3 regions of the Pectobacterium peruviense genome follow, and region 3 is predicted to be linked to each of the others. Evidence: riboswitches for the same ligand, from Rfam matches in the RefSeq annotation. Region 3 holds a riboswitch; each other region holds the start of a gene.
The links. Region 3 has a riboswitch for thiamine pyrophosphate ahead of thiC (phosphomethylpyrimidine synthase ThiC). Riboswitches for the same ligand answer to the same signal wherever they lie in the genome.
Positions count from the first base shown of each region.

Region 1 (9,771 bases), 1.8 Mb from region 3:
AACTTCCCGTTATAGGCGAGCGCGTTGAAGTAGGGCTGCCATTCCAGATCGACGCTCACGGTGTTGATGATAAGATCGAACTGGCCTGCCAGTGCAGTCAGCGCCTGCGGATCGCGGCTGTTGACGACCTTATCGGCACCCATCGCCAGTACTTCTTGCTCTTTGGACGGGTTTGAGCTGAACGCCGTGACTTCACAGCCCATCGCATGCAGGAGCTTAATCGCAATATGTCCCAGACCGCCGATACCGATCACGCCGACGCGGCTGGTCGCAGTGACATTGTGCATTAACAGCGGTTTGAAGACGGTGATGCCGCCGCACAGTAGCGGACCTGCCGATTCGATATCAATGGAATCAGGAAGCGGGATAGCCCACTGCCAGTTCGCACGAATCTTATCGGCAAAACCGCCTTTATTCAGAATCGTTGGCACGCTGCCTTGCTGACAGTTGGTTTGGCTACCGCTGATACAGGCATCGCAGTGCCCACAGCTACGTGCTGTCCAGCCAATGCCGACGCGCTGACCTATTTTTAATCCTTTGTTCTTCGCCGCGTCACCCAATGCGTGCACACGACCAATCACTTCATGCCCGGCAACCAGCGGATAGCTCGACATTCCCCATTCGTTATCGATCATAGAGAGATCGGAATGGCACACGCCGCAGTAATCAACCACGACTTCGACGTCTTCCGCCTGCAGTTCACCCGCATCAAACTCATACAACTCCAGCGCTGCGCCAGCTTCCGGTGCGGCATAACTCTTGATTATCGTCATCACAATTTCCTCAGTATGGGTTTGATTAACCAGTCTAAAGGGTTATGACGTTTTTCTCTATGTCACAACGTGCCTGTGGTTTTTCATTTTGTGTCGGGAGGGGGGAGCGCTTGCTTTAATGCCTTAGTTAGCTCAGGTTAAAGTTGGAAGAGTTATATCTTCTGAATTTTCCTGCGTTATCGATAGCTTTAAAAAGACTAAAATGCTGAGTAGATAAGAGAGTTTCTGTTGAGCTTATTCAGACTTACACAGAAATTATTCGTCCTTGCTGTTCTCTCTTCATGCTGATTTATCTTATGATACTGGTTTTACTCTGCTTAGTGCACTCTGGAGATTCTGATGGATAAAAGATATCAGGTGTTTGTAAGTTCTACCTATACTGACCTAATCGAAGAACGCCATTCAATAATGCTTACTCTAATGAAAATGGATTGTATCCCTGCCGGGATGGAACATTTTCCTGCCGCTGATGAGGAACAGTGGAATTTTATTCAGCGTATTATTGATTATAGCGATTATTACCTTCTTATCATTGGTGGAAGATATGGTAGTTTAGATGAAGATGGAATCAGTTTCACCGAAAAAGAATATGACTATGCCGTTTCAAAAAATATAAAAGTTGTGGCATTAATTCATGGTAGTCCAGAAAAAATTACATTTCAGAATTCTGAGCAAGATCCTGTACTGATAAATAAATTACAATCCTTTAGAAATAAGGTGAAAACGAAAAGACTAGTAGAGTTCTGGACTGATGCAAATGAACTTCCAGGAAAGGTGGCATTAGGAATTATGCATGCACGTACTATGCATCCGGCAATAGGGTGGGTTAGAGCAAATCGCATCTCAAACGAAGAGAATTTATCTGAGTTAATAAAGGCTAGAGATGAGGTCGATTTATTAAATAGAGAGTTGGAAAAGTTAAAGTCTAACAATTCAATAAGTGACTTTGGGGATGATGTGGCAGATTTTTCAGATAGTTTTCCTCTTCATTATAGCTTGGTTAGTAATAATTTCAAAATCCCTACGAACAGCGTTGTAACTATATCAATTGCTAGAATTTTTAATAGTATAGCTGTGTCGATGGGCGATGGTTGTAGCTATGATGATGTCAGTAAATCTCTTAATAGATTAATTTTAAAGGCGGCGGGTATTATTGGATATAATGTGATAATAGATGACGATGATATTAAAACCATAAAGTTTCATTTTGTTGCAGTTGGTCTAATAGATATAGATAGGGAATGGTGGACTCTAACTGAAAGTGGATTTCGTAAATTAAAAGAGCTTAGGGTTATAAGAAAAAAATAAATAACTGATGGTTTTTCTATCCTACTATTCTGCAGGATTAGCCATGTTACTCGACTTAATGTGGCTTTCATTCTTATTAATAAATTATAAAATTTTATTCGCGTCGAGATATTTTTTGATGTTTTGTTTTTCTTTTGGGGTTTATAAGTTAATAGATTTTATCGGGTTTTTATTTCTATGCTCACAATGGATAATATAATATATGGCTGAGTGAGTTTATTACTTAATTTTCATCTCACTGTTGATGTTTTTTAAAAATAAAACATGGCTCATTAAATAAAAAATATATAGATATAATCTTATATTCTTGTTGGCTGTGTGAGAAGTAAGTGCATGAAATATATTTTCATTAGAGTGTTTACTATTGCGATATGCCGAATGGTGGCTATTGGTTTTAATTTGTGCTAAAGATTTATAATAGGTTGCAGTTTATATATTTCAAATGCATGCATGAATATTTCCCCATGTGATATTAAAAAATACATTCAGTTATTATGTGTTATGACTTTGAAATATGGGTAGTGAACTTGGGAAAATAGCAATTATTTTTCTATATAGTCGATGTAATCGGTTATTGGAACACAAACTTGTGCGAACAAGCCAGTTCACGTAATCTGCTAGTATACAGGAATTTACTGTAATGACTCGGGGTGCCCTTCTTTGTGAAGGCTGAGAAATACCCGTACCACCTGATCTGGATAATGCCAGCGTAGGGAAGTCACGGTATGCCCACCGGTTGCCGCCTTCTTCCACGCCGGTTGGGAGACCTATGAACACGCAACCCGCCGACTTTTCTGCCGCTCAGGCAGCAACATCACTCACCCAATTTCGTTCTGCTTCACCGCTGGTGCACTGCTTGACCAACGATGTGGTGCAATCTTTTACTGCTAACGTACTGCTGGCGCTGAATGCGTCGCCTGCGATGGTGGTCGATCCTGAAGAAGCCGCGCAGTTTAGTGCAGTCGCCGATGCGCTGCTGATTAATGTCGGGACGCTGGATCGTACGCGTGCTGAAGCGATGCGAGCGGCGGTGAACAGCGCACATCAGGCGGGTACGCCGTGGGTGCTCGATCCGGTTGCTGTAGGCGGTTTAACCTTTCGTACTGAATTTTGCCGCGAATTGCTGGCATGGAAACCCGCGGCGATTCGCGGTAATGCGTCCGAAATCATGGCGCTTGCCGGGTTAGCTGCGCAGGGAAGAGGTGTGGATAGTGCTGATGATTCGTTGGCTGCGCTTCCTGCTGCGCGTGAACTGGCTCGGCAGGTGGGGACGATTGTCGCGGTGACCGGAGCGGTGGATTATGTCACAGACGGTGAGCGCGATATCGCGGTAACGGGTGGTGATAGCATGATGACGCGCGTGGTTGGTACGGGCTGTGCGCTGTCTGCGGTGGTCGCGGGATTTTCTTCTCTGGAAGGTGATCGCTTATCCCATGTTGCGGCGGCATGCTATGTCATGGCGTTAGCAGGGCAGCAGGCGGCTTCAGTGTCACAAGGCACAGGAAGTTTTATCCCTAATTTCCTCGATCGACTCTATACCCTGCGCGCGGAGGATCTGGCATGAAACGTATCAATGCGTTGACGATTGCAGGTACCGATCCGAGTGGTGGGGCGGGTATTCAGGCGGATTTAAAAGCGTTTTCTGCGCTGGGTGCTTACGGCACGTCGGTCATTACCGCGCTGGTGGCGCAAAATACGCGTGGCGTGCAGTCGGTCTACCGGATTGAGCCGGATTTCGTCGCGGCACAGTTGGATTCTGTACTGAGCGATGTGCGTATCGATAGCGCCAAGATTGGTATGCTGGCGCAGACCGATATTGTCGAAACTGTTGCCGAGCGCCTGCGTCATTACGCGGTTCCTTTCGTGGTACTGGATACCGTGATGTTGGCGAAGAGCGGCGATCCGCTACTCGCGCCGGAGGCGGTAGAGTCGATCCGTCGTGAGCTGCTGCCGCTGGTTTCCCTGATTACGCCCAACCTGCCGGAAGCCGCTGCGCTGTTGAATACGTCGCCTGCCGCCAACGAGCGGGACATGCGCGAACAGGGGGAAGCGCTGCTGGCGATGGGCTGTCAGGCAGTATTGATGAAAGGCGGTCACCTTAGTGAAGCGGAAAGCCCGGACTGGTTGTTCAGTCGGCAGGCTGAACCACAGCGTTTTAGCTCCCCACGTATTAATACACGTCATACGCACGGTACCGGCTGCACGCTGTCTGCCGCGTTGGCGGCGCTGCGACCACGTCACGATAGCTGGGGCGAGACGGTCAACGCGGCGAAGGCGTATTTACAGCTGGCGTTACAGCAGGCCGACACGCTGGAGGTTGGGCACGGAATCGGCCCCGTTCATCACTTCCATCACTGGTGGTAAATATTGCGTACCCTAAATAATTCGAGTGGCGTGAAGGCGGCAATCGCACGAATCCCCAGGAGCTTACTCAAGTAAGTGACTGGGGTGAGTAAGTGAAGCCAACGCACACGCAGCTTGAAGTATGACGGGTATAAGTAAATCGACTTGTATTTTGCGTGACATATTTGTCAGTAATTTCAAACTAAATTAAGCGTATTTCGGCGTGACAGTGCGAGTGTGTCCGGTTATTTTGCTCTGAAATCTTAGCGTTAATATGAAATGGGATGTGGGGATAACATATGGCAGGTTCTGCTCGCAGTGCGATGGCTGCCAAGGCGCTTCAGACGATACTCAATATCGGCCTGTTGGCGCTGGCAACCATTTTGGTGATTTTTTTAGTTAAGGAAACGTTTCATCTGGCGAAGGTGCTATTGATCTCCAGCGAGAAAGATTCCTCCTATCAACTGATAGAAGGCATCGTGATCTATTTCCTTTATTTTGAGTTTATTGCGCTGATCGTGAAGTATTTCCAGTCCGGCTATCACTTCCCGCTACGCTATTTTATCTACATCGGCATTACGGCCATCATTCGCCTGATTATTGTCGATCACAAAAGCCCGTCGGATACGCTGGTGTATTCCGCGGCGATCCTGCTGCTGGTGGTGACGCTGTATCTGGCAAACAGTAATCGCCTGAAGCGAGAATAATCAAAACGCGCCGCTATTCCAGCAGCGAGCACTGGGGCGGTAGCCGACAGTGAATCGCTGCGGGAAGCACCTCAATGCAGAAGCGTTTAGCGGTGAGCGGTTCGCCATCCAGATTAAATGTCATATCATCGGGGGCGGTGATCTCCAGCCAGGGCAGGGTTGCGGAAATCATGTTCTGGTTTTCGCTGCCGGTAAACCAGGCCTGAAGCATATTGGGCAGTAACTCCGTTGCAGACAGCACGCTCAGTTCCAGCAGCCCATCGTTGATCAGCGCCTCTGGGCAAAGCTGCTGTCCGCCACCGGCCTGACGGCCATTCCCTACTGCGATAACTAGCGTATCGCCCGCCCAGTGAAAATCCGGCCCGTGAATCTCACAGCGCTCGGCTTGCAGCATATCCATACGAAAAAGCGCGTGTAGTACGTAAGAAGCACTCCCCAGTGCCGCCTTCATCTTGGCGGGGGTCTCAGTGGTAATACGCGTGGCAAAGCCGCCCGTCGCCATATTGATGAAATAGTGTTTGTCGTTCACTTTAGCGATATCAATGGCGGTGGCGCGGCCTTTGATCGCCAGCGTCAACGCGTTGTGCATCTCCATCGGAATCTGACAGCTGGTGGCAAAATCATTAGCGGTACCCAGCGGCACAATCCCCAGATATGGGCGAACCGCTTCTGGCTGCACCGCTAACGCTGCGGCAACTTCATTGACGGTGCCGTCGCCACCCGCGGCGATTACGTTATCCGCGTTGAGCTGGATGGCCTCTTCTACATAGCGTTTGGCATCGCCGTATTCCCAGGTGACGCGGACATGCAGCGTAGAGCCGTCCTTGCGTAGCTCACCGATGGCTTCGCGAAGTTCTTCATTACCTGAACTTTTCCCATTCAAAATCAGCAGTGTGATTGGATTTTTTTCCATGTCGTCTTTCTCTGGCTGCGATGTTGTTAATACGAAACGTTGCAGTTAATCATAGTCATTAAATCGGCAGGTAGACATCAGAAGAATCGGTGAATATACCCGTCATACTTCAAGTTGCATGTGCGTTGGCAGCGCTACTCGGCACACTGGTGTGTGCCTCGCCCCGTTGGGGCCGCTGCAAGCAGCGTTTAAATCTACCTCTGGCAGATTTGTCAGTCACCCGAATCACTTACCTGAGTAAGCTCATCGGGATGAAATGAGAGACATCCAGTCTCTCACCGGAGGCCAGCCGTCGGCTGGTCAAATTCGTTCCCGACGAATTTGTCCCTCTCTTGCCGCGTTATTTGGCCTTATGGCCTCACCCCTTCGGGGTCAGCGCAAGCGCTGTTCAAAACGCTAACGTTTTGTCCTGAAACTCGAATTATTTAGGGTATGTTTGCGGTGGGAAATACGTGATCGAGAGAAAAAGAAAAGCCAGCTCAAGGGAGATTGAGCTGGCCAAGGAGGTGGTTCCTAGTAGTATCACTACGCTTATTTTTCGTTCTATGTTTTCTCAGCGACGCAATACTAACCACAAGACCAGCGAATTGATGTGATCTGTTTCTAATATTCGTTAAAAAACCCTGAGCTTTGTAACGATAACCTCAGACGGTTAAGCGTACTTACTCGTGGCCGGGAAAAGGCGATGGTGGGGGGGTACCGTAAGGAAGCGCTGTTTGATTAGGACATCGCCGGATGGCTGTGCATCCGGCGATATTACGGGATTATTCCGCGTTAGGGTTACGCGTAGTGGTGCCCGGCAGATTGCGCAGCAATAGCGCATAGTCGAGAGAGACATCGTCCGGCACCGGCAGATAAACAATATGGCCGTTACCCGGCGCAACCTCGGTCGGCTGCCCTTTGACATTCTGCATCGATTCGATGATGAATTGAATATTGCCGTTTGGCGTCATCATTTCCACGCTGTCGCCGCAGGAAAACTTGTTCTTCACCTCGACTTCAGCCAGACCATCGCGACGAACGCCGGTGAATTCACCGACAAACTGCTGACGATCGGAAACGGAATAGCCGTAGTCGTAGTTTTGGTAATCTTCATGCACGTGGCGACGCAGGAAGCCTTCGGTGTAGCCACGGTGTGCCAGACCTTCTAGCGTTTCCAGCAATGTCGAGTCGAACGGCTTACCTGCGACAGCATCGTCGATGGCGCGGCGATACACCTGTGCGGTACGGGCGCAATAATAGAATGACTTGGTGCGGCCTTCGATTTTCAGTGAATGGACCTGCATTTGCGTCAGGCGCTCAACGTGTTGGATCGCACGCAGATCGCGGGAATTCATGATGTAGGTGCCGTGCTCGTCTTCAAATGCGCTCATGTATTCGCCGGGGCGCAGATTTTCTTCCAGCATAAAGACTTTGTCGGTCGGTTCACCGATGCCTAGCGCCGGTTCAACGTTTTTCACCACGATAGGTTCGTGCTGATGGACGATGTTCCCGACCTCGTCTTCTTTACCTTCCTGAACCTTATATTCCCAGCGGCAGGCGTTGGTGCAGGTGCCTTGGTTTGGATCGCGTTTGTTGATGTAGCCGGACAGCAGGCAGCGGCCTGAGTAGGCCATGCACAGGGCACCGTGAACGAAAATCTCCAGTTCCATATCCGGGACGTTCTGGCGAATTTCCGCAATCTCTTCCAACGACAGTTCGCGTGACAGAATCACACGCGTCAGCCCCATCTGTTGCCAGAATTTCACCGTCGCCCAGTTGACCGCGTTGGCCTGAACGGAAAGGTGAATATCTATCTGTGGGAAGTTTTCACGCACCAGCATGATCAAACCCGGATCGGACATGATCAGCGCATCCGGCCCCATTTCGATGACGGGTTGCAGATCACGCAGGAAGGTTTTCAGCTTGGCATTGTGTGGCGCGATGTTAACGACCACGTAGAATTTCTTGCCCAGCTCATGCGCTTCGTTAATGGCTTGCGCCAGCGTCTGATGGTTGAATTCGTTATTGCGCACGCGCAGGCTGTAGCGAGGTTGACCGGCATAAATCGCGTCCGCGCCATAGGCAAAGGCGTAGCGCATATTTTTCAGCGTACCGGCCGGAGAAAGCAGTTCCGGTTTAAACATGGTATCTCTCGATTCTGATCACAAGTCAGGCTGCTCCACGGCGGGAGCAGTAAAGGCGGAGGATTCTAGCGCTAATAGGGGGAAATTGCAGTAGACGGCACACGAAACGTGGGCCTATTGTTTGACGTAAATCAATTTTTTGACCTAAATAAAGAATGGCCTGCCATAAACAGAGCAGGCCAGATTTCGCTGTATTAACGCGTGGCGGTACGGGATGTGCCGAGGGTTTCGCGGTTGTGCGGCTGGTATAAATCAACCTGTGGGCCAACCGGTACGATCTGTGTCGGATTCAGCCAGGCAATGCCGTAATAACCCGCTTTGATGTGGTCGATATTGACCGTCTCCGCAATACCCGGCCACTGATACAGTTCGCGCAGGTAATGTGATAAGTGTGGATAGTCGGCAATACGTTTCAGGTTACATTTGAACGCGCCGTGGTAAGCCACGTCAAAACGTATCAGCGTCACAAATAAACGCCAGTCGGCTTCGGTCAGCGTGTCGCCCAGTATGTAACGATGACTGCCCAAATGATCGTCTAGTTCGTCCAACGTGGTGAAAAGCGTGGTGACTGCATCGTTATAGTGTTCCTGCGTTTTGGCGAATCCCGTCTTATACACGCCGTTATTGACGTTGTGGTAGACGGTTTCGTTCCAGCGGTCGATCTCGCTGTGCAGTTCCGATGGGTAGAAATCGAGGTGATTGCCGGTCAGGTCGTTAAATTCGCTGTTCAGCATGCGGATGATATCCGCCGATTCGTTGTTCACGATACGGCCTTCCACCCGATCCCACAGCACAGGCACGGACACTTTTCCGGTATAGTCGGGTACGCTCACGGTATATAACTGGTGCAGATAGTGAATCTCGCCTGCATGCTCACCGGCATCCTGTGGCGTTGCAAATTCCCAGCCGTTATCTGCGATACGCGGATTGGCAATCGAGAGCGAAATAATGTTCTCCAGCCCTTTCAGCTTGCGAAATATCAGCGTGCGTGATGCCCACGGGCAGAGATAGGAAACAAAAAGCTGGTAACGACCGGCCTCTGGCACCAACTCGGTTTGTCGAAATTTAGTTTCTTCGCGATGGAATGCCCCGTTTTTGATCTCTTCAGCCGCAACATCGCCGTTAACCCATTTGCCATTCACTAAGCCTGACATATATTTTCCCCTGTCTATTGTTTTCAAATCACATTCTTTTGAAGAGCAACTGTTTTGCAGGTCAATTGCTTGCAAATCAATTGCTTTCAAAACCAATGGCGTTGAAAAATCAATCGTGTTGCAGATAACCTGTGCCACGCATGTGATGCGGGTGGATACCTGTCATTATTGTAGGCTTGAAATGGTAACAGCAGTGTGAAAAGAGAAAATGACAAAATTTTCATTAAGTCGGACAGTATTTTTGACTGGCATGAGAAAGCCGCAGTTAGCGATTTGCCGCCAGCAGGCCGTAGAGCGCAGAATCAGACACTTCGCCATCTACGATCCAACGCTGCTTTAACAACCCTTCCTGCGTGAACCCTAGTCGTTCCAGTGATTTGGCTGAAGCCACATTACGGGGATCGATTTCGGCTTCCAATCGGCTTAGCCCCGCCGTTTCAAAGGCAA
Region 1 covers NZ_CP161826.1:1,430,458-1,440,228, forward strand. The annotation lists gene DUT67_RS06525 (NAD(P)-dependent alcohol dehydrogenase) at 1-773, opposite strand, end outside; gene DUT67_RS06530 (DUF4062 domain-containing protein) at 1,113-2,081, shown strand; TPP riboswitch at 2,718-2,814, shown strand; gene thiM (hydroxyethylthiazole kinase) at 2,851-3,645, shown strand; gene thiD (bifunctional hydroxymethylpyrimidine kinase/phosphomethylpyrimidine kinase) at 3,642-4,445, shown strand; gene psiE (phosphate-starvation-inducible protein PsiE) at 4,724-5,131, shown strand; gene yegS (lipid kinase YegS) at 5,145-6,044, opposite strand; gene yegQ (tRNA 5-hydroxyuridine modification protein YegQ) at 6,809-8,170, opposite strand; gene DUT67_RS06560 (glutathione S-transferase family protein) at 8,365-9,324, opposite strand; gene DUT67_RS06565 (GNAT family N-acetyltransferase) at 9,590-9,771, opposite strand, start outside.
Region 1: it holds a riboswitch for thiamine pyrophosphate, as region 3 does, so the genes downstream of both, thiM (hydroxyethylthiazole kinase) here and thiC (phosphomethylpyrimidine synthase ThiC) in region 3, are expected to answer to the same signal.

Region 2 (9,771 bases), 1.1 Mb from region 3:
GGCGATGACTATCTGATAATGACCCATGAAATGGCGAGCGTCCGCCGCTCGCAATGTGGTCATGAAGTTATGGATGCGCAGATGTACCGAAAAACAATCAAAGACGCCGTTGATTTCCTGCTTGATGGCTTCTAAGCGGGACCCTTTAGTCACTCAGACCATCAGCAAAACCCCAAAAAGCGATAAAGCAGATCTGCACCATAAAAAAAACCAGCGAGAAAACTCGCTGGTTGGTGAAACATCACCATTACTCAGAATACATTTCCTAGCACCACCTAGAGCCAATGACGGTATTCATCGTCGGACATTTCGTTCAGGTGCCACTGCGTCGCCTGCTGCAATAATGCAACGCGCTGTTGGGTAGACATCCATCGCAACCACTTCGCTTTACAAGTCGATAAGTAGGTTCGATAGAACTGGGACAAACGGGAAATTGTCATGAGCCACCTCCTCTCTTTCCTTGTTAGAAAGTATCGACGTAATATAGGGAAAGATAAATTGATGGCTTTAGTGCAGGGAGTTCCTCTTTTATGTCTTCGCCTCGATTGCAACAACAGTTCATCCGCCTGTGGCAACACTTTCAGGGACAAACCACCGACACCACGCTGCAAGAGCTGACGGGGGTACTGAACTGCTCACGCCGCCATATCCGTTCATTGCTGAATGCGATGCAGCAAGCAGGCTGGCTCATCTGGCAGGCCGAAGCGGGAAGAGGAAAACGCTCGCAACTCTCCTTTGTGTATACCGGATTAGCCCTACAACAACAGCGTGCCGAAGATTTGCTAGAACAGGATCGTATTGAGCAGTTGGTGCAGTTGGTCGGTGACAAAGAAGCGGTGCGCCAGATGCTATTGGCTCACCTTGGGCGGAGTTTCCGGCAAGGGAAGCATATTCTGCGCATCCTTTATTACCGCCCATTACGCAATTTACTGCCCAGTTCAGCACTGCGACGCTCGGAAATGCATATTGCACGGCAAATTTTCAGCGGGCTGACCAATATAAATGAGGAAAATGGGGAACTGAAACCCGATTTAGCTCATCACTGGCAGAGTCTATCTCCCCTGCACTGGCGCTTTTATCTGCGTCCGGCCATCCGTTTTCATCACGGTCGTGAACTCACGATGGACGATATCACCACCTCATTATTACGACTCACTCCGCTCCCGCTGTTCTCTCACATTGAAACCGTGACCTCACCGATGCCGTTTGTGATTGATATCAGGCTGAGCACCCCAGATAAATGGCTGCCGTGGCTCTTGGCCAGCGTGCACGCCATGATTTTGCCGCAGGAGTGGCAAACGCTGCCGAATTTCGCCCAACACCCGATTGGCACCGGGCCTTACGCGGTGGTACGCAACAACAGCAACCAGTTGAAAATTTGTGCCTTCGATGATTATTTTGGCTATCGGGCGCTGATTGATGAGGTCAACATTTGGGTCTTGCCGGACGAGCCGGAAGAAATGCCGGTGTCTGTCCAATTCCAGTCTGATGATTCTCACCATGAGCAGTTGGAAAGCCGAATGGAAGAAGGGGGTTATTTCCTGTTATTCGACAAACGCTCGCCGCTGAACCAGCGTCCAGAAGCGCTGCAATGGCTCAGGCAGGTATTTAACCCTATTTCGCTGCTCAGCCACGCCAATACCAGCAACCAGCGCGACTGGTCGCCCGCCTATAGCCTGCTGCCACGCTGGCATCACCATCATCCTGATACACCACAGTCCATTCCCGATGGGCTAACCGACGTCACGCTCACGTTCTATCAGGAACACCCAGAGTACCGGATATTAAGCGAGATTATGCGCACGCTGCTGGCGCAACAGGGCGTCACTCTGCACGTTCAAACTATCAGCTACGAAGACTGGTATCAGGGCAATGCTGAAAGCGATATCTGGTTTGGCAGCCTGAATTGTTATCTGCCGCTCGAATTCTCTCTGTTCGCCATGCTTTATGAACTGCCACTCGTGCAACATTGCCTGAATGACGATCTAGCGACAGACGCACAACAGTGGCGTAATCACACGCTCCCGATGGCGGAATGGAGTGAAAAACTCATCAAGAGTGGGCAACTGCATCCGTTATTGCATCACTGGCTACAACTTCAAGGGCAGCGCAGCATGCGCGGCGTCAGGATGAATATGCTGGGCTGGTTTGATTTTAAATCCGCCTGGTTTGCACCGCCGGAACACTAACTGCATTTGGAAAAAGTACGGGGCGCGTTGAATCGCTCCGCACCTTTCGGCCTATTTTTGCAACTGCATCCGTAAGAAATGCTCGACGTCGACCGTCTCGTAACCCTTACGTTCATTGAACGTGCCGGATTTGTCCCACCACATCCCCTCCCCCAAAGCAAACGCGGCCCGATAGCGCGCCATTGCGTCATCTGGAGCCACCTTCAGATCCCTGCGCAATTTGTCCAGAGTCCATAGTGTCTTCTCAAAAATCTTCCCCGTGATACGTTCAACGACATCGGCAAGTTGCCCGTATGAGATCGTGTCACCTGCCACGTAGACAACCTCATTAGCCAATCGTGGTTCGGCCAACAAGATTTCAGTCGTGAGCCAACCAATGTCTTCGGGGATCGTCACAGTCACTTTCGTATCCCAACTTCCCAGACCGTGAAGGATTCCGCGCTCCAGATCCACCACATCGAAGGCGGGCTCAAACAGGAAACTCGTGAACATACCAGTCGAAACAATCACCCATTCGGTACTCTGTTGGCTACGTAGCAACTGTCTCACGTCGTACTGTTCATCAAAAACCGGATGGCCGCTTTTTCGACCCACGACGTCATAATCAACACCGAATTGCCAAGGGAAATAGCGCGCGACGTTGGCAGCCAACACCGCTCTGGTTATTTTCATTTGAGTGCCCGGCCCTGCTACGAATCCCGAACAGTTCAATACCGTCTTATAATGCTTGAAAAGCCCCGTCAGAGCGTATTCATCAGAGGCCAGATCAAACCCGATAACGTCAACCCCTAATGCACTAAGTTCGGTCAGTGTAGCCATACCCTGCTCCGACGGATCGTTAACGGTGTCCGGTGAGACGAGTACCGTGACCGACAACGGCAAGGCACGCGCACGCACACGCGGTGCAAGAGCACGCAATACCGCCATACCGAGTTGCCCTGCGCCAAGTACAAGAATATCTTTCAATACTGTTCCGCGGTCATTCACGCCTTAACTCCTTCAAAATTTCAAATTATCTCTATCACAGGGAGTGATGAACGCCCCCATGCATTCAGTGTGCTAACATGCCCTTGGTCTGATAAGACTTGTCAGTACAAGGATATTTAGAGTTCAAGTATCATGTTATACAAAAATATGCAGATGATAAGATTCAGCCACATCACTTCATAATTTGAAAAAATCAAACGATAAGGTGATATAGCTGCTAATACGGCAGTACGTCTTATCAACGTTTCATCGCAAATGGGGAGACATCATCGTATGGATCGGTTTCAGGCCATGGAAACATTTATCCGTGTGGTCGATGCGGGTAGTTTCAAAAAAGCGGCGGAAACCCTGCATGTTCTGCCATCCACCGTCACCCGTAGCATCAAAGAACTCGAATCACATCTTGGCGCTCGGTTACTCAACCGAACGACGCGAGCACTCAGTATTACGGATGTTGGCCTGCGCTATTACGACAGTTGCAAAGCGATCTTGCGGGATGTGCACGCGGCGGAAAGCGTAACGGCACAGCAAAAGGAGGAACTACAGGGAACGATCAGAATCGGGGCGACACCTTCTCTGGTCAAAAATTTCCTGATCCCGGCACTACCCGACTTCTGTGAACGTCATCCTGGAATAAGGTTGGACTTCCACCTGGGTGATGCCACTGTGGATATTGTCCAGCAGGGTATCGATTGTGTCATCAGAACCGGAGAACCGCCGTTATCACGACTGGTCGCACGGCGCCTCGGTACGTTCCAGTGGACTATCTGCGCTTCCCCACGCTATCTCGAACAGCATGGATACCCCACAACGTTGGACTCGCTCAAAGAGCATACCGCAGTAGGGTATATCCACAGCCGGACTGGTCATTCGACGAACTGGGGGTTTCACGATGAGGCACACACCGTAGCGATTCCGCTAGCAGGACAGATCAGCGTAAATGACACCGATGCCTATCTCACCGCTGGCATAGCGGGTCTGGGTCTACTACGCATTGCCAGTTATATGGTACGCCAGCAACTTTCTGATGGGCATCTTGTCCGGCTGCTTCCTGATATCGAAGCACCGCGTGAACCTATTTTCATCCTCTACCCGCAAAGCCGCCACCTCTCGCCAGCTATCCGCGCCTTTATCGACTGGTGTACCGCGCTAATCGAGAAGGAAGCCGTGAAATGGTGAATGTCCACAGACAGGACAACAACAGCCATCACGTTAAGCGAAATTGCGCACGTACTGCGGCGTCCAAGTGTGCATATAAGCCTGGTTCGCGCCGCCGGAACACGGAGAACCTTTCGCTACCCGACTTAACCCTTTACAATGAGCCGTTCTCAACGGGGTGCGGAAAATTTTTCGCTGAGAAGATACCCGTCGAACCTGATCCGGTTAATACCGGCGAAGGGATTTGAGAGTGCGGCTTATTGCTGCCTCGAAGTCCTTTGCCACCCTATGATTCTCAGGAGTGCAAAGTGTTAAATCAATTATTACATCGTTCAGCCATCGTGCTGAAAACCAGCCTGCCTTGTCTATTACTGCTCTCAGCATCCGCCTTCGCCAAGCCCGCGCTTACCGTTTATACCTATGACTCATTCGCTTCAGAATGGGGCCCAGGCCCCGTCATCAAGACCGCGTTTGAAAAAGAGTGCGAGTGCGAATTGAATTTCGTCGCACTGGAGGATGGTGCATCGCTGCTGAACCGTCTGCGTATGGAAGGCAAAAACAGCAAAGCGGACATCATTCTTGGGCTGGACAACAACCTGTTGCAGGCTGCTGAGCAAACTGGCCTGTTTACGCCACACGGTCAGGACACCAGCGCCGTCACGGTGCCGGGCGGCTGGAGCAATAAAACGTTCATCCCTTACGACTACGGCTATTTCGCCTTTGTGTATAACAAAGACACGCTGAAGAACCCGCCGAAAAGCCTGCATGAGCTGGTGGACAGCAACGCACCGTGGAAAGTGATCTATCAGGACCCGCGTACCAGCACGCCAGGGTTAGGTCTGCTGCTGTGGATGCAGAAAGTGTACGGCAACGATGCGCCGCAAGCCTGGCAGAAGCTGGCGAAAAAAACCGTTACCGTGACCAAAGGCTGGAGCGAAGCCTATGGTCTGTTCCTTAAAGGGGAAGCGGATCTGGTGCTGAGCTATACCACGTCACCGGCCTATCACATTATCGAAGAGAAGAAAGACAACTACGCGGCAGCCACCTTTAGCGAAGGGCATTATCTGCAAATCGAAATCGCCGGGCAGTTGGCTTCCAGCAAAAATCCTGAGCTGGCAAAACGCTTTATGCAGTTCATCCTGAGCCCAACCTTCCAACAGGCTATTCCCACCACCAACTGGATGTATCCGGCCATTAAAACCGAACTGCCAGCAGGCTTCGCGACGCTCGCGGTTCCTGAGAAAGCCATGCAGTTCAGCGCGCAGGATGTTGCCGACCAAAGGACGCAGTGGATTCAGGCATGGCAACGCGCCGTCAGCCACTGATCGGCGGACGTCTGTGGCCAGGGCTACTGGCCACCACGCTGTTAATTTCCGTTGCCGTACTGGCTTTTGGCGCACTGTGGATACAGGCGCCAGAAAGTCAGTGGCGCACACTATGGCATGACAGCTATCTCTGGCATGTCATTCGGTTTACCTTCTGGCAGGCCTTTCTATCTGCGCTATTTTCTACCGTTCCGGCGATTTTTCTTGCCAGAGCGCTGTATCGACGGCGCTTCCCCGGCCACCGCTGGCTACTGCGCCTGTGCGCGATGACGCTGGTGCTGCCCGTGCTGGTAGCCGTTTTTGGCCTGCTCAGCGTGTATGGCCGACAAGGCTGGCTGGCCTCTGCGCTGGGCTGGCTTGATCTGAAATACACCTTTTCGCCTTATGGATTGCAAGGCATCCTGCTGGCGCATGTGTTCTTCAATCTGCCGCTGGCAACTCGGCTGTTGTTGCAGTCACTGGAAGGCATTGCCACCGAGCAGCGTCAGTTAGCCGCCAATCTGGGCATGAACAGCTGGCAGCATTTCCGTCTGTTGGAATGGCCTGCGCTGCGCAGGCAGATTTTACCCACTGGCGCGCTGATTTTCATGCTCTGCTTTGCCAGTTTTGCCACCGTTCTGTCGCTAGGCGGTGGCCCGCAGGCGACCACGATTGAACTGGCTATCTATCAGGCATTGAGCTTTGATTACGATCCAGCACGCGCGGCACTGCTGGCATTAATTCAGATGGTCTGTTGTCTCGGTTTGGTGCTGTTGAGCCAGCGGTTGGGGAGTATTTTGCCTGTCGGCAGTACGCAGCAGCTTGCCTGGCGTAACCCGCAGGATAGCGCCTTAAGCCGCCTCACTGACGGCCTGCTGATCGGCGCGCTGTTGTTGCTGGTTGTTCCCCCCTTGCTGGCCGTGGTGGTTGATGGCGTGAACCGCTCATTGGTTTCCGTGCTGCAACAGCCTGTGCTCTGGCAAACGCTGTTTACCTCGCTACGTATTGCCTTAAGCGCAGGATTGCTGTGTCTGGTGCTGACCATGATGCTGCTTTGGAGCAGCCGCGAGCTCAAGTTACGCCAGAAGCCACTCTACGGGCAGTTGATGAATCTGAGCGGTATGCTCATCCTCGCCATGCCGGGTATTGTGCTGGCAACGGGCTTTTTCCTGCTGCTGAATAACAGCATCGGGTTGCCGCAATCCCCCTACGTGCTGGTGGTGTTCACGAATGCGCTGATGGCAATTCCGTATGCCATTAAGGTGCTGGAAAACCCCATGCTGGACGTTGCTGAGCGCTACAATCGGCTCTGTACTTCACTGGATATTCGCGGCTGGCAGCGATTGAAGTTGATCGAACTCGTCGCGCTGAAACAGCCGCTCGCGCAAGCGTTAGCCTTTGCCTGCGTGCTGTCGATCGGGGATTTCGGCGTTATCGCGCTATTCGGCAATGAGCAATTCCGCACGCTGCCGTTCTACCTGTACCAGCAAATTGGCTCCTATCGCAGCGCCGACGGCGCAGTCACGGCACTGTTGTTGATGCTGCTGTGCTTTATGTTATTTACCCTGATTGAGAAACTGGCAGGCCGTCATGATCGCGCTTGAGAAATTGACCTACTTCTATCAGCACTTACCCATGCGTTTTGATTTTCACGTCAAACCGGGAGAGCGCATCGCCATCCTCGGCCCCAGCGGCGCGGGGAAAAGTACGCTGCTGAATCTGGTGGCTGGCTTTCTGATGGCAGACAGCGGCGAATTGAGGCTTAACGGTGAATCTCACCGCGAGACGCCCCCAGCCAAACGGCCGGTTTCGATTCTGTTTCAGGAAAATAACCTGTTTCCTCACCTGACGATTGGGCAGAACATCGCGCTGGGGTTGCACCCTGGTCTGCGGCTCAATGCGGCACAGCGCGAAACGCTGCGGCAGATTGCCGATCAGGTTGGTCTGACAGATCTTCTGGATCGCCTGCCCTCGCAGGTGTCCGGCGGACAGCGTCAGCGCGCGGCATTAGCACGCTGTCTGGTGCGTCACCAGCCCATTCTGCTGTTGGATGAACCGTTTTCTGCACTCGATCCTGCACTACGTCAGGAGATGCTCGATTTGGTTGAAAGTGTGTGTGAGGAGCGCCAGTTCACGCTGCTGATGGTGTCCCACAATCTGGATGATGCCATGCGGATCGCAAAACGTACGGTGCTGATCGTGGACGGGCAGATTTATTATGATGGGCCGACTCAAGCGTTACAGGATGGCAGCGCCGATGCCGCCGCCATCCTGGGAGTTTCACGCCCGTCTTCGGATTGAGAAGTTAAGGCAGAGCCTGATAGCGCAGGTTACTGAACGTGACCTCGCCTTCGCCCGACGCATACAACGCTGGCCGCAAACTGAGGAAGTCGTACGCCACGTTGTGATGGTAGCCAGACACTTCCATCTGCACCGGATATTTCTTCCACGGTTCCTGATCAGAGGTTCGGGTGTAAAACGTCACGATATGACGATCGTTTTTCATCCGAATTTGCACCTCATTGCCCGTAATGTGCGGCAGTTTCTTCTCTGCCCTTTCCAGCCCATAGCGATGCATCACCGTACCATCCTGATTAAACGACAGCCCGACGTAGAGTTTCGCATTGTAGAACAGCAGTAAACCGGCCTGTGCTCCAGGGGCGAAATTCGCCGTGACTTCAATTTGGTAAGCTTGATCGCCAGGGATCATCGTTAGCGGCGCACTGTCTTTCGGCGACGTTCCTTTTGCCTTCAGGTGCAGCTTGCCGTCGCTGAGCGTAACCCGCTTTAGCTCTTCCGCATTAGCACGGTAAAAATGCCAGCGGGCTGGAAATTTCTCGTCAGTGAAGCTATCAGACCAGCCGATACCGTGAGGCACCGCCTCGCCACCTTCCGGTTTACGAATCGGTTTGCCGGTATCGAATCCAGCAGAGGTAAACCAGCCGTCAGCACCCCAGACAATCGGCTCCAGCATCGCCTGCCGTCCCAGCGTCATAAAGCCGTTTTCATAACCGTGATACACCATGTACCAGTTTTTATCCGGCCCTTCGATCAGCGTCGCGTGACCGCGCGACCACCACTTCTCTGAACGATCCTGCGTGCGAATAATCGGATTATGCGGTGAGTTTTCCCACGGCCCGTTGATCGACTTCGATCGAGCCGCAATCACCATGTGCCCCGTTGGTGGCCCAGCCGTGCCGCCTTCCGCCAGCACCATGTAGAAGTAATCGCCGTGGCGCAGCATCTTCGGCCCTTCCTGCGAGAAGCTTTCCACATCCCACTCTTCTGGGTACTGCCATCCCTGATAGACCACCTCCATTTCACCGACCGTCGACAGCCCGTCATCCGTTAACTGCACACGGTTGCCGCCAGACATAAAGATGTAACGCTTACCGTCTTCTCCCACCACATGTCCGGGATCGCTGGCCGGATTTTTCAAGCCGGTATCTTTCGGCGGCGTCCACGGGCCGCGAATATCATCGGCGGTGATTACATACAGCGTTTTCTTTTTCGTCCCTTTAGCATCGATAATCCGGTTCGTCGTGAAGTAGAGGTAATATTTATCGTTGTACTTCACTAGATCTGGAGCCCAAATCGCGTCAACGGGCGTCGTTATCGCGGGGCCAAGCGGCTGCCAGTTCACCAAATCGCGCGAGTGCCAAATTAACAGTCCGGGGATATCGTCAAATGACGAGAACGTCATGTAGTAATCCTCCCCATCTTTGATAATCGTAGGGTCGGGATGATCGCCCGCGATGATAGGGTTGAGATAGCAGCCATTACCTAAATCCGCCTGACGCTGCTGTTCTATACCCCGCATCCACTCGTCGGCAGGGCCAGCCTGGCAGGCCATCGCCTGGCTTATCCCCATCGCCATCAGCAAAATGCCGCTCAGCGCGCCTTTCCCCATCGTTCGGGAGATACTCATTTATTGCTACCCCACTATCTCAATGATTATTTGATAGTTTATAACATTGAAACCGTGTTCCAGTTGTGAAAACTGTCACGATTCTCCGGCTTTTAGATGAAAACTTAAGCGGTAATCGCGCAGTGAAATATCAATATATTGTGACCAATTCGACATATTCCGTTTTTATCCCTTGTGGGTATTGTGTCTTTTTGTACTGCTGTGC
Region 2 covers NZ_CP161826.1:714,071-723,841, reverse strand. The annotation lists gene DUT67_RS03290 (CcdB family protein) at 1-135, shown strand, start outside; gene sgrT (glucose uptake inhibitor SgrT) at 276-440, opposite strand; gene sgrR (HTH-type transcriptional regulator SgrR) at 531-2,189, shown strand; gene DUT67_RS03275 (aromatic alcohol reductase) at 2,241-3,116, opposite strand; gene DUT67_RS03270 (LysR family transcriptional regulator) at 3,450-4,355, shown strand; TPP riboswitch at 4,499-4,595, shown strand; gene thiB (thiamine ABC transporter substrate binding subunit) at 4,676-5,659, shown strand; gene thiP (thiamine/thiamine pyrophosphate ABC transporter permease ThiP) at 5,635-7,242, shown strand; gene thiQ (thiamine ABC transporter ATP-binding protein ThiQ) at 7,229-7,939, shown strand; gene DUT67_RS03250 (family 43 glycosylhydrolase) at 7,944-9,566, opposite strand.
Region 2: it holds a riboswitch for thiamine pyrophosphate, as region 3 does, so the genes downstream of both, thiB (thiamine ABC transporter substrate binding subunit) here and thiC (phosphomethylpyrimidine synthase ThiC) in region 3, are expected to answer to the same signal.

Region 3 (9,771 bases):
CAGGGCCAACATCTTCCAGCATCAGTTGACGGCTGTAGCGCATGAACTCGCTATCGCTCAGCCCCGCAGGCGTTGGAGGGCGATTTGTTACCATTTCATGCCTCCCGTCCTTCAATCATCTTGAGCAGCGTCGCAGTGGCCTGCCGCCAGCCTGGAGCCTGAGTAATGGCGCTGACGACGGCAATGCTGCCGACGCCCGTCGCCAGCACCGCAGGCACTCTGTCGATGCTGATCCCACCGATTGCCACGGTGGGAAAACGGTCTTGCAGATCGGCGATGTGCTGGGTCAGTTCGGCCAGCCCTTGCGGTGCGGAAGGCATGTCTTTGGTTTGTGTGGGGAAAATATGCCCAAGCGCAATGTAGGACGGGTTTATCGCCACGGCACGCGCCAGTTCACGATCGTCGTGCGTGGAGACGCCTAAACGCAGGCCAGCTTTTTTAATCGCGACCAGATCGGCGGTATCGAGGTCTTCTTGACCCAGATGTACGCCGTACGCCTGATGTTTTACTGCCAATTTCCAGTAGTCATTGATGAAGAGTTGCGCCTGATAGCGCCGACCCAATGCGATCGCCTGGATCACATCGGTTTCGGCCTGATCATCTGACCGATCTTTGATTCTTAGCTGGATCGTTTTCACCCCGACACCGAGCAGGCGTTCGATCCACTCCACGCTATCGACAACGGGATAGAGCCCCAGCCGCTGTGCCGTCGGGGCAAAAGGCGTCGAGTCCGTCATTTGCTTTCCTCTGCTTGCAGGCTGGTGGCGTTGTGATAAAGCTCGCTGCCGCGAGAGCGGAATTCCTGCGACATCTCAGCCATGCCAATTTCAATTGGTTTGGCTTCGGCTTGCTGTTTGGCGGCGTAATCGCGTACTTCCTGCGAGATTTTCATCGAGCAGAATTTCGGGCCGCACATAGAACAGAAGTGGGCGACCTTACCGGATTCTTGCGGCAGCGTTTCATCGTGGTAGGCACGTGCCGTTTGGGGATCGAGCGCCAGATTGAACTGATCTTCCCAGCGGAACTCGAAGCGCGCTTTCGACATAGCGTTATCACGGATTTGTGCGCCGGGATGACCTTTCGCCAGATCGGCGGCGTGGGCGGCGATTTTGTAAGTAATCAGCCCTTGTTTAACGTCTTCTTTGTTCGGCAAGCCGAGATGCTCTTTCGGCGTCACGTAGCAGAGCATCGCGCAGCCGAACCAGCCGATCATGGCGGCACCGATGCCAGAGGTAAAGTGATCGTAACCCGGTGCGATATCTGTGGTTAGCGGGCCGAGTGTATAGAACGGGGCTTCGTGACAGTGCTCCAGTTCTTCGGTCATGTTGCGGCGGATCATCTGCATCGGAACATGGCCGGGGCCTTCGATCATCACCTGTACGTCGTATTCCCAGGCAATTTTGGTCAACTCACCCAGCGTATGCAGCTCGGCAAACTGGGCTTCGTCGTTGGCATCCTGAATGGAGCCCGGGCGTAAGCCGTCGCCCAGCGACAGCGCGACATCATAAGCGGCGCAGATTTCACAAATTTCGCGGAAGTGTTCGTACAGGAAGCTCTCTTTGTGATGCGACAGGCACCACTTCGCCATGATGGAACCGCCGCGCGACACGATGCCAGTCAGGCGTTTGGCCGTCATCGGCACGTAGCGTAACAGCACGCCAGCATGGATGGTGAAATAGTCGACCCCTTGCTCGGCCTGTTCCAGCAGCGTATCACGGAACATTTCCCAGTTCAGGTTTTCTGCCACGCCGTTCACTTTCTCCAGCGCCTGATAGATTGGCACTGTCCCGATTGGCACCGGGCTGTTACGCAGAATCCACTCGCGAGTTTCGTGAATATAGCGTCCGGTCGAGAGATCCATCACGGTATCCGCGCCCCAACGGGTAGACCAGACTAGCTTTTCCACCTCTTCCTCGATGGAGGATGTCACAGCGGAGTTACCGATATTGGCGTTAACTTTCACCAGAAAATTGCGCCCGATAATCATTGGTTCTGATTCGGGGTGATTGATGTTTGAGGGAATAATCGCGCGCCCGGCGGCCACTTCCTGACGAACAAACTCTGGTGTGATGTTTTCCGGCAAAAGGGCTCCGAAACTTTGCCCCGGATGCTGCTGGCGCAGTACTTCACCACGAATGCGTTCGCGTCCCATATTTTCGCGAATAGCGATAAATTCCATTTCGGGGGTAATTATCCCCTGTCGTGCATAGTGGAGTTGGGTGACGCATTTGCCTGCTTTGGCACGCTGCGGTCGTGGCAAATGCTCAAAGCGTAGATGATCCAGACCCGCATCCGCCAGACGCTGCTGGGTGAAATCGGAGCTGACGCCGGATAACGCTTCGGTATCGTGACGTTCTGCAATCCAGCTGGCGCGCAGCTTTGCTAACCCAACGCGGACATCGGGTTGGGCAGTGGGATCGCCATAAGGCCCTGAAGTGTCGTAAACCGGGATCGGCTCATTGGGTTCGTATTGGGGATTATCTTTGCTGCCGCCGAGTAGCGTCGGGCTGAGCTGAATCTCTCGCATCGGTACGGCGATGTCGTCGCGCGAGCCCGAAAGGTAAATGCGTTTGGAATTGGGAAAGGCCGTTCCCTGTAAGGTTTCAATAAACTGTTGGGCGGCGGCGCGCTGTTCACGGCGACCCGATTTTGACAACACTGTTTTTATAGACAAGGGTTCTGTAGACATAGCAAGTTCCTGTAATACGTAAAGGGAAGATTGCTTGTCTGGAGCCGGAGGGAGTAATAATGATATTGAGCATCAGAGCAGGTATGTAGAAATACACAGCCTTGGGCTCAATGAGGCGCATTACTCTTGTTCCCTTCGCAGGTATTAACCCGATCAGGTTCCGCGGATCCCGAATTAACGGTCTCAGCCTGTGCGCTTATAGGTTTCGTAAAAACGAAACACAAGCACGCTAGGCACTCCGACAAGATTTGCCCGTCTGTTAGACGGGTCAATAAAACCCCTACACTGTATGACGGCAAAACGCGGATGTCAAAGCGTGCCGCTTTTATCTGTATAGCGTGTGATGATGTTCTTAAATAACGTCAAATGACGGCTAGTGATCGTAAACTTGCTTGATCATGTTGTCTTCTAACGTAAAACGCTCTTCTAATGCCTCGCCGACGCTGGAGAGTGCCTGTTGGAATTCGAGGCAATTATCATGGTCGATGGCGGCCGCCAGATGGCTATCGTAAAACGTCATGATTTGCTGCGTATTATTCTGCAGGGCGAGGTCAAGCTGGGTGGAAAGCGCTAATACTTGTTCGCTGTGAGTCGCTGCTTCATGCAGCATTTTTTCATATAAATGAAAGTGGCCGGTAGAAAGATAGTCCACCAGATTCTGGCAAAAATTATCCAATGCCTCTTCATCCAAAAGAGAAAGCGCTTCCTTGTTCGGCTTGATGCCAACCAGATGATAGTAAGCCACCAGAAGCTGCTTACGCGCTTGTAGCCATTGGTCGATTAACGCATTATTGCCACCAACGTATTCAGTCAGACTTTGTAGCTGGTTTAGCATTGTTGACTCCGTGAACGGTAAGAAATAACTGAAATCCCAGTTATAAAACTTATGTAATCACTCTGAATGTAAAATGCCAGTGAAGTGGCAGTGGAGCAATAAAAAGATATGGAACAGACGCTAAAAGGTGATGAAACCGGCTGGTGGGTGGTTAGCGATGCGGTACAAATCTGGCTACCTCAGGGGGAATTGCCGCACGGAACGGCTATAGCGTGGGCTTTGCAGGGGAAAGTGGCTCGTCAAATCGGTGAATGGCAAGGGCAGCCTGTCTGGCTGGTGTGTCAGGGACGGGATTCCGATATGGCATCGGTCCGCCAACTGCTCGATCAGGATGTGAGCTTATTCCAACTGGCGGGGCGAGGCGTACAGTTGGCTGAGTTCTATCGCTCTCATCGTTTTTGCGGTTACTGTGGTCATGAAATGGTATGGAGTAAAACGGAGCTGGCATGCTTATGTCACCACTGCAAAGAGCGCTATTACCCGCAGATCGCGCCTTGCATCATCGTTGCGATTCGCCGTGGTGAGGAAATTTTGCTGGCGCAGCACAATCGGCATCGCGGAAACATGTACACCGTGCTGGCTGGGTTTGTAGAAGTCGGTGAAACGCTGGAGCAGACGGTCGTACGTGAGGTAATGGAAGAGAGCCAAATCCAGATAAAAAACCTGCGTTACGTGAGTTCACAGCCTTGGCCATTCCCGCATTCGCTGATGATGGCGTTTATGGCCGATTATGCGGGTGGAGAAATCAAGCACGATCCGAAAGAGTTGCGTGACGCAGGCTGGTTCCGCTATGACCAGCTCCCGCAGCTGCCCCCGCCGGGTACCGTGGCACGTCGGCTTATCGAAGATACGGTGGTGTTGTGCCGTGCTTATCACGAGAACGAAGGCTGACGTGGTACTATTTGCGCCATCAATGACTCGCGTGGACAAAGTGCTCGCGTCATAACGCATCTGCTTCAACCCATCTATCCGGTGTCAAACCGCCGTGAGGCTGAAAGGAAAATAACATGACTGATCTGAAAAACGATCGCTATTTGCGGGCATTACTGCGCCAACCTGTTGATGTTACTCCAGTGTGGATGATGCGTCAGGCGGGGCGTTATCTGCCGGAATATAAGGCAACGCGCGCGCAGGCTGGTGATTTTATGTCGCTGTGTAAAAACGCAGAGCTGGCTTGTGAAGTCACGTTACAACCTTTACGGCGCTATGCGTTGGATGCAGCGATCCTGTTCTCCGATATCCTGACCATCCCAGATGCCATGGGTTTAGGTCTCTATTTTGAAGCAGGGGAAGGCCCACGTTTTAGTTCTCCCATCACGTCTCATGCCGATGTGGTTAAACTGCCGGTTCTCGACCCCGAGCAGGAACTCGGCTATGTGATGAACGCGGTGCGGACGATCCGTAAAAACCTAGCTGGTGAAGTGCCGCTCATTGGCTTCTCGGGTAGCCCGTGGACGCTGGCGACCTATATGGTTGAAGGCGGCAGTAGCAAAGCGTTTACCGTCATCAAGAAAATGATGTTCGCTGAGCCTAAAACGCTGCACCTGTTGCTGGATAAGCTGGCTGATAGCGTCATTCTTTATCTCAACGCGCAGATTCGCGCAGGCGCGCAGGCAGTCATGGTATTCGATACCTGGGGCGGCGCATTGAGCGGGCGTGATTATAAAGAATTCTCTCTGCATTACATGCATAAGATCGTTGATGGTTTACAGCGTGAGAACGAAGGCCGCCGTGTGCCAGTGACGCTTTTTACCAAAGGCGGAGGCCAGTGGCTGGAGGCGATGGCAGAAACAGGCTGTGACGCGCTGGGGCTGGACTGGACGAGTGATATTGCCGATGCGCGTCGTCGCGTCGGTGATAAAGTTGCACTACAGGGAAATATGGATCCCTCTATGCTGTATGCCGATCCGGCACGGATCGAACAGGAAGTTGCATCGATCCTCGCCGAATTTGGGCAAGGTAATGGACACGTTTTCAATCTGGGTCACGGCATCCATCAGGACGTGCCGCCGGAGCATGCTGGCGTTTTTGTTGAGGCGGTGCATCGGTTGTCCCGCGCTTATCACGCATAATTCACAGGAGGTGATGTGATTGATACACAACGGCTGCGAGCTGAGCAGTTGGCTCGCGCTTCTGATGTGATTCGGCACGACGATTTACCGTTTGAACAGCCTGCACTTATCGCGGGTGCGGATGTTGGCTTTGAACAAGAAGGTTCGGTAACTCGCGCCGCTATTGCGGTAATGCGCTATCCTTCGTTGGAACTGGTAGAATACAAGATTGCGCGTATCAGCACGACGATGCCCTATATTCCCGGTTTTCTTTCGTTTCGTGAATGTCCTGGGCTGTTAGCCGCATGGGCGTTGCTTGAACAGAAGCCGGATTTGCTGTTTGTTGATGGACATGGGATTTCTCATCCGCGTCGTCTCGGCGTTGCCAGTCATTTTGGTCTGTTGGTTGATGTGCCCACGATTGGTGTGGCGAAAAGTCGGCTTTGTGGCCGGTTTGAGCCGTTGGCGGAGAGCGTCGGCAGCCAGCAACCCTTGCTGGATAAGGGCGAGCAGATTGGTTGGGTATGGCGCAGCAAAGCGCGCTGTAATCCGCTGTTTGTGGCGACAGGGCATCGAGTCAGTCAGGATAGTGCATTGCACTGGGTACAATCTTGCATGCGCGGCTACCGTTTACCGGAGCCGACCCGCTGGGCTGATGCCGTCGCATCAAATCGTCCCGCATTTGTGCGTTGGCAACGGCAGCAAGCGGCTAACGTATTGTCGTAAAACTTTAGGAATTCAGGCATAGGGCGTCACTGTGATTTCAGGTACACTGCCGTCCGTCGCCGTTAATGAGCATAAAAATGTTACGTAACCCCATTCATTTACGTCTGGAAAAGCTGGCGAGCTGGCAACATGTCACTTTCATGGCATGCCTTTGTGAACGTATGTATCCAAATTACCACGAATTTTGTCGTCAAACAGAATTCGGCGACGCGATGGTTTACCGCCGCATTCTCGATCTGGTATGGGAAACATTGGTTGTTAAAGATGCGAAGGTCAATTTCGATAGCCAGTTGGAAAAGCTGGAAGAAGCGGTTCCTGCTGCTGAAGATTACGATCTTTATGGCGTCTACCCTGCTATTGATGCCTGTATCGCGCTGGGCGAGCTGATTCATTCGCGTTTAAGCGGTGAAACGCTCGAACATGCGATAGCCATCAGCGAAGCGTCTATCCGTACGGTTGCTATGTTGGAAATGACGCAGGCTGGCAAAGAAATGACCGACGATGAGCTAAAAGTTTTGCCTGCGATTGAAGAGGAATGGGATATCCAATGGGAGATTTTTCGCCTGTTGGCGGCCTGTGAAGAACGCGACATTGAGCTGATCAAAGGGCTCCGTTCCGATCTGCGCGAGGCCGGAAGTAGTAACATCGGGATAAATTTGCATCAATAACGCGATAAAACGTGATTTAAGGCCTGAAATGGCCTGTCTTAAGGCTTCACATTCGCACCCTGTCTGGTCTACATTTGGGGGGCGTAAAAAAAGTGGCTGTCGGTGCGTGTATGCAGGAGAGTGCTATTACACCCTAAAACGGGAAAGGGCATATCCGTCGCACTCGATGCTTAGCAAGCGATAAACACACTGTAAGGATAACTTATGAATAAGACTCAACTGATTGATGTAATTGCGGACAAAGCTGATCTGTCAAAAGCACAGGCTAAAGCAGCTCTGGAATCAACTTTGGCGGCAATTACCGAGTCTCTGAAAGAAGGTGATGCAGTACAATTAGTTGGTTTTGGTACGTTTAAAGTCAACCATCGTAATGAGCGCACTGGCCGCAACCCACAAACCGGTAAAGAAATCAAAATTGCTGCTGCCAATGTGCCAGCGTTTGTTTCTGGCAAGGCTCTGAAAGACGCTGTTAAATAAGCTCATGCCGGTTAAAAGTTTAAGCAGAGGGGCGGTTTCGCCCCTTTTGCTTTTACGACGTTGGTGTGGCGCAGGTCTCGTACTTATCGCTGTAGTGGCCTGCAGTAGCCGCACCGCACCGCCGGAAGTTTTCTCCAGCGGTTACGTAGCCGATCGCGGTATCGTGCGTTTGTGGCGTAAAGATGATGCGCAGAATACGACGGCGCTGACCACCGTGTATAACCCGCTTCAGGGTAATGCTTTGGTGGTGACTCGCTATACGTTCCAGCAGGATAAGCTACGCGAGATACAGCGTAATCAGCTCGGGACGCAACAAGAAGATATGCGTTTGCGCTTTGCTGAAGATGGAACCGTCAGCTTTATGCAGCGGCAACTGGCTGAAAGACGTGAATCGGTTTCCGATGATGATGTCGCACTCTACCAGTTTGATGCTAAACGCATGCTGGAATTGAGTGATGTCCTGCGTGCAGGCAAAGTGATGCTGAAGCAAGGGAAATGGCTGGAAGGGCAGGTTCAGTCTTGTGACGGTACGGTAGTTCGCCCTGATTTTGACAGAGACTCGCGTGAATGGATTGCGCAGCAAAAATCGCATGCAACGCGTCCGCTAAACGTAGCGTGGCTGGAAGCACCAGAAGGAACTCAGCTATTGCTGGTGGTGGAAGATGATGTCTGCCAGTGGCAGCCATAGCTATACCCGTCATACTTCAAGTTGCATGTGCGTTGGCTGCTCTACTCGACACACTTGCGTGTGCCTCGCCCCTTTGGGGCCGCTGCAAGCAGCGTTCAAATCTGCTTTTGGCAGATTTGTCACTCACCCGAATCACTTACTTGAGTAAGCTCATCGGGATTCCCTCTCTTGCCGCATTACGAGACTCATAAATGAGCCTCGCCCTTGCGGGCCAACGCTTTGCGTTGTTCAAAACGCTAACGTTTTGTCCGGAAACTCGAATTATTTAGGGTATATAAAAGCCTGACTATAAAAACCCGGATTTCTCCGGGCTTCAGTATTTATCAGACAATCGTTTATCGGATCATCGCTTATTAGGCTTGCTCGCGTTCAATGGCGCGGTAGCCGATGTCTTTGCGACAGAATACCCCTTGCCACTGAATACCTGCTGCTATTTCATACGCGCGCTGTTGTGCTTCAGCCACGGTGTTACCCAATGCTGTGACACACAGTACCCGACCGCCGTTGGTAACGACATTAATTCCATTCAGTTTGGTGCCAGCATGGAAAACTTTGCCATCTTCGGCATCCTGCTGCGGTAGACCAGAAATAACATCGCCCGTATTGTAATCAGCCGGATAACCACCCGCCGCCAATACCACGCCCAGAGACGGACGCTCATCCCAGACTGAGTCTTTCTGATCCAGCGTGCCGTCACAGCCTGCCAGACACAGTTCCACCAGATCGGAGCGCAGGCGCAGCATAATTGGCTGTGTTTCTGGATCGCCAAAGCGACAGTTGAATTCGATCACTTTTGGCTGGCCATCGGCAGAAATCATCAGACCGGCATACAGGAAACCGACATAGGTATTTCCCTCTGCGGCCATGCCGTTCACGGTCGGCCAAATTACCTGATCCATCACTCGCTGGTGGATTTCATCGGTCACGACCGGTGCTGGCGAATAAGCGCCCATACCACCAGTATTCGGGCCCGTATCTTTATCCCCAACGCGTTTATGATCTTGGCTGGTTGCCATTGGCAACACGTTCTTGCCGTCCACCATAACGATGAAGCTGGCTTCTTCGCCATCAAGGAACTCTTCCACCACGATACGGTGTCCAGCATCGCCGAATGCATTACCTGCCAGCATATCCTGAATGGCGTTTTCCGCTTCCTGCAACGTCATCGCGACAATCACGCCCTTACCAGCGGCTAACCCATCCGCCTTGATGACGATAGGTGCACCTTTGCTGCGTACATAGGCCAGCGCGGGTTCCACTTCGGTAAAATTCTGGTATTCCGCCGACGGGATGTTATGGCGTGCCAGAAAATCTTTAGTAAAGGCTTTCGAGCCTTCTAATTGCGCGGCGGCCTGCGACGGGCCAAAGATTTTTAGACCTGCACTCTGAAACGCATCCACAACACCGATAACTAACGGTGTTTCTGGACCCACGATGGTTAAATCGATCTGGTTTTCCTGAGCAAAGGCGACTAACGCTGGAACATCGGTTGCGGCGATATCAACGTTGGTCAGCGCTGGCTCAAGTGCGGTGCCCGCGTTTCCTGGAGCAACATAAACCTGTTTCGCCAGCGGTGACTGGGAGGCTTTCCAGGCCAGTGCGTGTTCGCGTCCGCCATTACCAATTACTAAAATGTT
Region 3 covers NZ_CP161826.1:4,609,419-4,619,189, reverse strand. The annotation lists gene DUT67_RS20820 (HesA/MoeB/ThiF family protein) at 1-94, opposite strand, end outside; gene thiE (thiamine phosphate synthase) at 96-737, opposite strand; gene thiC (phosphomethylpyrimidine synthase ThiC) at 734-2,689, opposite strand; TPP riboswitch at 2,803-2,940, opposite strand; gene DUT67_RS20805 (Rsd/AlgQ family anti-sigma factor) at 3,063-3,524, opposite strand; gene nudC (NAD(+) diphosphatase) at 3,633-4,415, shown strand; gene hemE (uroporphyrinogen decarboxylase) at 4,532-5,596, shown strand; gene nfi (deoxyribonuclease V) at 5,612-6,301, shown strand; gene DUT67_RS20785 (YjaG family protein) at 6,379-6,969, shown strand; gene hupA (nucleoid-associated protein HU-alpha) at 7,174-7,446, shown strand; gene DUT67_RS20775 (DUF1481 domain-containing protein) at 7,451-8,134, shown strand; gene purD (phosphoribosylamine--glycine ligase) at 8,488-9,771, opposite strand, start outside.